3 linked regions of the Skermanella rosea genome follow. The protein of the gene in region 3 interacts with the protein of the main gene of each other region in a pairwise test. Links are inferred from orthologs where the notes say so. Each region holds a gene or a part of one and is shown on either strand. Other genes may lie near its edges.

What was found.
Region 1: the proteins of JL101_RS21770 (region 3) and sfsA interact in binary tests that used the Escherichia coli proteins (3 or more experiments, as listed by UniProt). The link is inferred for Skermanella rosea from one-to-one orthologs.
Region 2: the proteins of JL101_RS21770 (region 3) and JL101_RS19100 interact in binary tests that used the Escherichia coli proteins (3 or more experiments, as listed by UniProt). The link is inferred for Skermanella rosea from one-to-one orthologs.

Annotation. Positions count from the first base shown.
Region 1 is NZ_CP086111.1:2,548,816-2,551,543, forward strand. It holds sfsA (DNA/RNA nuclease SfsA), read right to left. Parts: upstream 1,862-2,728; coding sequence 1,139-1,861; downstream 1-1,138. Other genes in the region: radC (RadC family protein), read right to left, coding at 1-201; map (type I methionyl aminopeptidase), read right to left, coding at 291-1,121; JL101_RS11690 (hypothetical protein), read left to right, coding at 2,060-2,269; JL101_RS11695 (rhodanese-like domain-containing protein), read left to right, coding at 2,345-2,728. UniProt on the Escherichia coli protein: Binds to DNA non-specifically. Could be a regulatory factor involved in maltose metabolism.
Region 2 is NZ_CP086111.1:4,094,466-4,097,455, forward strand. It holds JL101_RS19100 (sulfate/molybdate ABC transporter ATP-binding protein), read right to left. Parts: upstream 2,026-2,990; coding sequence 976-2,025; downstream 1-975. Other genes in the region: JL101_RS19095 (Fic family protein), read left to right, coding at 1-829; cysW (sulfate ABC transporter permease subunit CysW), read right to left, coding at 2,058-2,966; cysT (sulfate ABC transporter permease subunit CysT), read right to left, coding at 2,956-2,990. UniProt on the Escherichia coli protein: Part of the ABC transporter complex CysAWTP involved in sulfate/thiosulfate import. Responsible for energy coupling to the transport system.
Region 3 is NZ_CP086111.1:4,651,051-4,653,839, forward strand. It holds JL101_RS21770 (glutamate-5-semialdehyde dehydrogenase), read left to right. Parts: upstream 1-670; coding sequence 671-1,909; downstream 1,910-2,789. Other genes in the region: JL101_RS21765 (HAD family hydrolase), read left to right, coding at 1-588; JL101_RS21775 (nicotinate-nucleotide adenylyltransferase), read left to right, coding at 1,944-2,588; rsfS (ribosome silencing factor), read left to right, coding at 2,675-2,789. UniProt on the Escherichia coli protein: Catalyzes the NADPH-dependent reduction of L-glutamate 5-phosphate into L-glutamate 5-semialdehyde and phosphate. The product spontaneously undergoes cyclization to form 1-pyrroline-5-carboxylate.

The DNA.
Region 1 (2,728 bases), 2.1 Mb from region 3 along the record:
GCCGAAGGCGCGGAGAAGGCTCTTGGCGAGCGGCTTGACGTCCCGGCGGGGCAACGCCGCGAACAGCAGCAATTCCAACAGCTCGTAGTCCTGGAGCGCGTCGGCACCCGCGGTCAGGAACCGGGTGCGCAGGCGGTCGCGGTGGCCGAGATGGCCCGGCCCCGCGTCCTCCAGTGTCCCGGCCTCCGCAGCGTCTTCCATTCTGGCCGGTTCCGTATCGTTCACGCGATCCTCGCGACAGTTCTGCATGCGGTGGCATGCCGAACTATAGGCGTGTCGCGTGCCGGTTGTCAGCCGGCGATGTAGGGCGGCTTGGTGTACCCGGCGGGCGAGAGCGTGAAGATCTCGCATCCGTCCTTGGTGACGCCGATGGAATGCTCGAACTGGGCCGACAGGCTCTTGTCCTTGGTGACCGCGGTCCAGCCGTCGGACAGGATCTTCACGTCGTACCGGCCGGCGTTGATCATGGGCTCGATGGTGAAGAACATGCCCTCGCGGAGCACGGTGCCGCGGCCCGGCTGCCCGAAATGAAGCACCGACGGCGCGTCGTGGAAGACGCGGCCGACGCCGTGGCCGCAAAAGTCGCGCACCACCGAGAAGCGGTGGGATTCCGCGAACTTCTGGATCGCGTGGCCGATGTCGCCGAGGGTGGCGCCCGGCTTGACCGCCGCGATGCCGAGCATCAGCGAATCATAGGTGACGTCGACCAGCTTGCGGGCCTTGATGCTGACGGCGTCGCCGGCCAGGAACATCCGGCTGGTATCGCCGAACCAGCCGTCCAGGATGACGGTGATGTCGATGTTCAGGATATCGCCGTCGCGCAACCGCTTGTCGCCGGGAATCCCGTGGCAGACCACGTGGTTGATCGAGATGCAGGTGGCCTTGGGATACCCGCGGTAGCCCAGCGGGGCCGGCACCGCGCCGTGGTCGCGGATGAAGGTCTCGCACAGGGCGTCGATCTCGCCCGTGGTGACGCCGGGCACGACATGGGGCGTGATGAAGTCCAGCGTCGCCGCGGCCAGCTGACCGGCCTTGCGCATGCCCGCGAAATCCTCGGGTCCATGCAGGCGGATCCGGTTGGAATCAAGGTCGTCGGTCTGGGCCGCTTCAGCTCTGGTCATTCTGGTTCCGTAGGGTTTCAAGCAAGTTCAAGATGCACCGGGAGAGATCGCCCCAGCAAAATCGCCTCTGGAGTGACCGTGCAGGAATAGCACAACGTCTCGACGCCGGCAGCACGCGCACCGATCAGACCCCGATGGTAGGCCGGGTCGATGTCCCGTGCGACTCGGAAGTGGTCGCAATCCGTGCGTTGCACAAGATACAGCATGACCGCCCTGCATCCCAAGGCGACCATGTCCGCAAGCTCGACGAGGTGCTTGGCGCCCCGCGCGGTGACGCAGTCCGGGAATTCGGCGGCGGTCCCGCCGTGACGGTCCGGGCGCCGCAGATGGACGTTCTTGACCTCGACATAGGTGATCGGACGCCCGTCCGCCTCCAGCAGCAGGTCGATCCGGGAGTTGCGGCCGTACTTGACCTCTCGCCGGACCGTCGCGTAGCCGGCAAGCTCGGGGATCGCGCCGGCGCGGATCGCGGCAGCGGCGATCGCGTTGGGATGGCCCGTGTTGACCCCGACCGGGTGGCCGTCGGCCTCGACCAGCTCGAGGGTGTAGGCCAGCTTCCGCGCCGGGTTGTCGGACCGTGACAGCCAGACCCGGGACCCGGGAGCGTTCAGGCCGAGCATCGCACCGGAATTCGGCACATGGGCCGTGACGACGGCGCCGTCCGGCAGTGCCACGTCGGCCAGGAAGCGCTTGTACCGCTGGATGAGCCGCCCTTCGGTCAGTGCTGCGGGAAACTGGATGCCGGGCGGGGACGGGGCGGTGGAGAGCGTCATGGTCCCGATCTTGTAGCCGCCCCGGTCGGGGAACGGCAAGGATCCCCGGCAGGCGTCCTGACCATTTTCGCACGCCTATGCCTTTCGAAAATTTCGGAACGGAACGTAAACCCGATCCCATTGTTAGACCGCTGCCGCGCCCGACGCGGCTTCTCGGAGTTGAGTATGTCTACAGCACCCGCCTTCATCATCGAGACGGCTGGAACCGCCGTCGGAGTCGTTGTCCTGCAGGACGGCGGTTATCGATTCTTCGCCTCCGATGCCGCGGCACGGGCACTGGAAGGCCGCATCTTCAAGAGCCCCGCCCAGGCCGAGCGCGAGGCGCGCCGCCTGGAGACGTCGCTGCGGTCCGGCCGTGCCATGATGCGCGCTTGACCGTCAGCCGAACCGTCCCGAGAGTGGCTGGCCGGCGCGCCGGCCGGTCACGATCCTCGAGGGGAGCCTGGAACAATGAGCGAAGACATTCCGAACGTGCAGCCGAAGGACGTATGGGAGGTGCTGAGGACCGATCCCTCGGCCAAGCTGGTGGATGTCCGGACGGCGCCCGAATGGTCGTTCGTGGGGCAGCCGGACATGTCCTCCATCGGCAAGGCACCGGTCCGGATCCAGTGGCAGGTCTACCCCGGCATGGAAGTCGATTCCGACTTCCTCCACAAGTTGCGGATGGAGGGGGTGGAGCCGGAAGACAAGGTCTATTTCCTCTGCCGTTCCGGCGTTCGAAGCACGGCCGCCGCGAAGCTGGCCGCCGAGAACGGATACAGCCAGGTCTTCAACATCGCCGACGGCTTCGAAGGTCCGAAGGACGAGCAGGGCCACCGGGGCACCGTCGCCGGC
Region 2 (2,990 bases), 560 kb from region 3 along the record:
GCTGCGCATCGGGAACGCCGACCAGTCCGTGTCCTTCGACATGGCGCCTGGAGAATACCGGTCGCGTCCGATGCATGACGTATCCGTCGGACGCCATGTGCCGCCTTCCAGCGAGCGGGTGACGGCGTTCATGGCGCATTTCTCCAGCCGGTACAGGTTCCGGCATCTCGGCCAAGGCTCGCGCATCGTCGCCATGGCCGCATCCCATCACCGGTTCAACTACATCTATCCTTTTCCAGACGGCAATGGCCGTGTCAGCCGCCTGATGAGCCACGCCATGGCCCATGCCGCGGGAATCGGCGCCGGTGGCCTGTGGTCGATTTCCCGCGGGCTGGCCCGGGGGCTGGCCCGGGGGCTGGCCCGGGGGCTGGCCCGGGGGCTGGAAAGCCGGGGTGAGTACAAGCTTCAGATGGACGCGGCGGACATGCCCAGGCAAGGCTCATTGGACGGACGGGGCAACCTGTCCCTGAGGGCGCTGCTCGGCTTTATCGAATGGTTCCTTCGGGTCAGTCTTGATCAGGTCGAGTTCATGGCCGCCCTGTTCGACCTCGACGGCCTCGGCACCCGCCTTCGGGATTATGTCGCGGCGCGGGCGGGCCTGAGGGTCGAGGCGGCGCGCATCCTGGACGAGGTCCTTCTGCGCGGTGAAATGGCAAGGGGCGACGCCGCGCGCGTGTCCGGACTGAAGGAACGGACGGCGCGCGACCTGCTGGGTGCCCTCGTCAAGGATGGAATATTGGGGTCGGATACTCCCAAGGGGCCGGTCTCGCTCCGGTTCCCGGTTCACTCCGTCGAGATCCTGTTCCCCCGCCTGTTTCCGGCGGCGTGACGGTCGGGGCAATCTCGCCGAATTGGGCATCGTTCCGGCATCGATCGAGTTGAAGGTGAAGTCGGCCCCGGTCATCAATATCGACGCCGGAGTCGATGCCATGCTGGACGGCCAGTCCCCGGACGAGGCGTTTCCGGAGACCGTCCCTATCGCGGGAAAACCCGCGCGTTGTTGATCCGCACGGCGCACCAGGCGCCGACGCTGAGGCTCAGTGCAGGCAGGCGCTCGCGGCCGACTTCCACCTCCAGCACGTGGCCGGCATAGTCCAGTTCGACGCGGGCGTTCGGGCCGACCTGGTGGATCAGGCGGACCTGGGCCGCTTCCGGGCCTTCGCGGCCGATCGGCACGAGGTCGATCTCGTGGGGCCGGACGAAGCAGGTCGCGGCGCCGTGGGTGCCGTTCAGCCCGGGCATCCTCAGTTCCGCACCCTGGGTGGTCCGCGCGAGGCCGTTCTCGATCTCGCAGTCGAAGCGGTTGACCTGCCCCAGGAAGTCGCAGACGAAGGCGGAGGCCGGCTCGTCATAGACCTGGGCGGGCGAGCCGATCTGCTCGATCCGGCCGTGGTTCATCACGACCACCCGGTCGGCCAGTTCCAGCGCCTCCTCCTGGTCGTGGGTGACGAAGACGCTGGTGATATGCATCTCCTCGTGGAGGCGCCGCAGCCAGCGCCGCAGTTCCTTGCGGACCTTGGCGTCGAGCGCGCCGAACGGCTCGTCCAGCAGCAGGACCTTGGGCTCGATCGCAAGCGCCCGCGCCAGGGCGACCCGCTGGCGCTGGCCGCCGGAAAGCTGGCTGGGGTAGCGGTCGGCCAGCCAGTCGAGCTGGACCATCCGCAGCAATTCGGTGACCCGCGCCGCGATGGCGGCGTTGCTCTGCCGTTCGGCTCGGGGCCGGACCCGCAGGCCGAAGGCGACGTTCTCGAACACGCTCATGTGCCGGAACAGCGCGTAATGCTGGAACACGAAGCCGACCTCGCGGTCGCGCGGCGCACGGCCCTGGGCGTCCTCGCCGTTCAGCCGGATCTCGCCGGCATCGGCGAACTCCAGCCCGGCGATGATCCGCAGCAGGGTCGTCTTGCCCGACCCGGACGGCCCCAGGAGGGCCAGCAGCTCGCCGTCGTGGACGGTCAGATCGACCCCGTCCAGGGCGGCGAAACTGCCGAAATGCTTGGCGATGCCCCTGATCTCGATACCCATGGCGGGTCATTTCCCCCGTACGTGAAGCGCGGTCAACGGCGTGTCGCCGCGATCTGGCCGGCATGGCGCCATTCCAGCAGGCTCTTCACCACCAGGGTGACCAGGGCCAGCAGGGCCAGAAGCGACGCCACCGCGAAGGCGGCTACGAAGTTGTATTCGTTGTAAAGAATTTCGACATGCAGCGGCATCGTGTTGGTCTCCCCCCGAATGTGGCCGGACACGACGGAGACGGCGCCGAACTCGCCCATGGCGCGGGCGTTGCACAGAAGCACGCCGTAGAGCACGCCCCAACGGATGTTGGGCAGCGTCACCCGCGTGAAGGTCTGCCAGCCACTGGCGCCCAGCACCCGGGCGGCCTCCTCCTCGTCCACGCCCTGCTCCTGCATCAGCGGGATCAGCTCCCGGGCGACGAAGGGGAAGGTCACGAAGATGGTGGCCAGCACGATACCCGGCAGGGCGAAGATGATCTGGACGTCGTGCTCGCGCAGCCACGGCCCCAGCAGCCCCTGGGCTCCGAACAGCAGCACGAACACCATGCCGGAAATCACGGGCGACACCGAGAACGGCAGGTCGATCAGGGTGATCAGCAGGCTCTTGCCGCGGAACTCGAACTTGGCGATGCACCAGGACGCCGCGATGCCGAACACCAGGTTGAGCGGCACGGCGATGCCGGCCGCCAGGAGCGTCAGCTTCATCGCCAAGACCGCGTCCGGCTCCACCAGGGCTTCGAGATAGGCGCCGAACCCCTGGCGAAGCGCCTCGAAGAACACGGCGACCAGCGGGATCACCAGGAACAGCAGCAGGAAAAGCAGGGCGATGCCGATGAGCACGGCCTTGACCAGCGGCGACTCGCCCAGCGCCGGGCGCGGGATGCTGCGTTGCCCGGTCACGGGCGGTGTGCCGGCGGGCGGCGTGGTGGCGATGACGATTTCAGCCGGCATGGCGCGCCCTCGTCCAATGCTGGA
Region 3 (2,789 bases):
AAGTCCTTCGTGGCGGTCTGCGAGAGCCATGGCCAGACCTTGGCGAAAGCAGACTACGACCGCCTGCTGGGCCGCTCCATGGCGGAGGTGTACGCCCTGCTGAACGCCGTCCAACCGCTGCCGCTGGACCTGCCGGAGTTCGCCGCCGCCTGCTCCGACCACTACGTCACCCATGTGGCCGACGTGCCGCCGCGCCCCGGCGCGCTGGAGAAGGTCGCCGACCTCGCGGGCTCGGGCATCGCCCAGGCCTGCGTGTCGAACAGCGCCCGGCGCGTCGTCGAGGCGAACATGGCCGTCATCGCCATGCCCGAGGCGCTGGGCTTCGCCCTGTCGCGCGACGACGTGACCCGCGGCAAGCCCGACCCGGAACCGTACCTGCGCGCCGCCGAACGCCTGGGCGTGCCGCCGGACGCCTGCGTCGCGGTGGAGGACAGCCCGATCGGTGCCCGCGCCGCCAAGGCGGCCGGCATGATCACCATCGCCTGGCCGCAGCACCGGACGCTGGAATTCGACGCGGTCGACCGTATCGTCGGGCAACTGGACGAGATCGACTGGACAGCCCTTCTCCGGGACCGGAAAATCACCTAAAGTCCCGCCCCCAAAGAACCGAGACCGGGAGTAAGCCGCCGTGACCGCCGTCAAGCACACCGTCGATCCCTTGCAGGGGGAAATGCAGCAGTTGGGGCGCGCCGCGCGCGCCGCGGCGGCGGTGCTTGCCCAGGCCCCGACCGAGCGGAAGGATGCGGCGCTGCGCGCGGCCGCCGCCGCGATCCGGGAACGGTCCGCCGCGATCCTGGAGGCCAACGCCCGCGATGTCGCCAACGCCAGGGCGCGCGACATGGCCGCCTCCCTGATCGACCGGCTGAAACTGGACGGGGCCCGGGTGGAAGGCATCGCCAAGGGTCTGGAGGACGTGGCCGCCCTGCCCGACCCGATCGGCACCGTCATGGCGGAGTGGGACCGGCCCAACGGGCTGAGGATCGCCCGCGTCCGGGTGCCGCTGGGCGTCATCGGCATCGTCTACGAGAGCCGCCCCAACGTCACCGCCGACGCCGGCGGGCTGTGCCTGAAATCGGGCAACGCCTGCATCCTGCGCGGCGGCTCCGACAGCTTCGAATCGTCCCGCGCCATCATCGCCTGCATGCGGGAGGGCCTGCGTGCCGCCGGCCTGCCCGAGGACGCGGTCCAGCTGGTGCCGACCACCGACCGCGCCGCCGTCGGCATCCTGCTGACCATGGTGGACGACATCGACGTGATCATCCCGCGCGGCGGCAAGTCGCTGATCCAGCGGGTCGCGGCGGAGAGCCGGATCCCCGTGATCAAGCATCTCGACGGCATCTGCCACGTCTATGTGGACGCCGCCGCCGATCCGGCGAAGGCGCGCGATATCGTGCTGAACGCCAAGATGCGCCGCACCTCCGTCTGCGGTGCCGCCGAGACGCTGCTGGTGGACCGTTCCGTTTCCGGAACCGTCCTGCCCGCCGTCCTGGACGCCCTGATCGCCGCCGGCTGCGAGGTGCGCGGCGACGAGGCGACCCGCAGGATCGACGGCCGCGCGGTCCCGGCGACGGTCGCCGACTGGGACACGGAGTATCTGGACGCGATCATCTCGGTCCGGGTGGTGGACGGCGTCGATGCCGCGATCGAACATGTCAACCGGCACGGCTCCCACCATACCGACAGCATCGTGACCGAGGACGCGGCGGCGGCCGAGAAGTTCCTCACCCAGGTGGACAGCGCCATCGTGCTGCTGAACGCCTCGACCCAGTTCGCCGACGGCGGCGAGTTCGGCATGGGGGCGGAGATCGGCATCTCCACCGGCAAGCTCCACGCCCGCGGCCCGGTCGGCGCCGAGCAGCTGACCAGCTACAAGTATCAGGTCCGCGGCACCGGGCAGACCCGTCCATGACCGGTATTCCGGCCGAGGGGAGCCGGGACCCGGCGTGAGGAGGGTGACTCTCTACGGCGGCCGGACCTGGGCCGGCCGGCGGGTCGGGCTGCTCGGCGGGTCGTTCAACCCGGCCCACGAAGGGCACCGCCACATCAGCCTGCTGGCGCTCAAGCTGCTAGACCTGGACTATGTCTGGTGGCTGGTCAGCCCGCAGAACCCGTTGAAATCGACCCGCGACATGGCGTCGCTGGAAGAGCGGCTGGCCGGCGGCCGGCTGGTCGCCCGGCACCCGCGGATCGTCGTCACCGACGTGGAGTGCGCGCTGGAAACCCGTTTCACGGCGGAGACCCTGGCCAGACTGCACCGGTACTTCCCGCGGACCCGGTTCGTCTGGCTGATGGGGGCCGACAACCTGACCCAGATCCCGCGCTGGCAGAACTGGACGCGAATCTTTAACGGGACACCCGTTGCAGTCTTCAGTCGTCCTCCATATTCTTTAAGTGCGTTGCACGGCCAAGCCGCGCAACGCTACAGGTGTCGCCGGGTCGGCCAGGCCCGGGCCCGGGGGCTCGCGGAAATGCAGCCGCCGGCCTGGGTGTTTTTCCAGAACCCGTTGCATCCGGCATCGGCGACGGAAATCCGGAAGCGTCGCGCGCAGGCAGCGGCGGCGGCTTCCGGCGGTCAACCGGTTCAATAGAGGTGAAAGCCATAGCTACGTTCATGCAACAGACCCCTGAAAACGGGTCGAACTCGCAACAGCTCCCCCATATGGAACTCTCCCATATGGACCTGCCCAGGCAGCTCAGCGAGCTGGTCGTCAAGTCTCTGGACGACGACAAGGCCGAGGACATCGTCGTGATCGACCTCGCCGGCAAAACCACCATCGCGGACTACATGG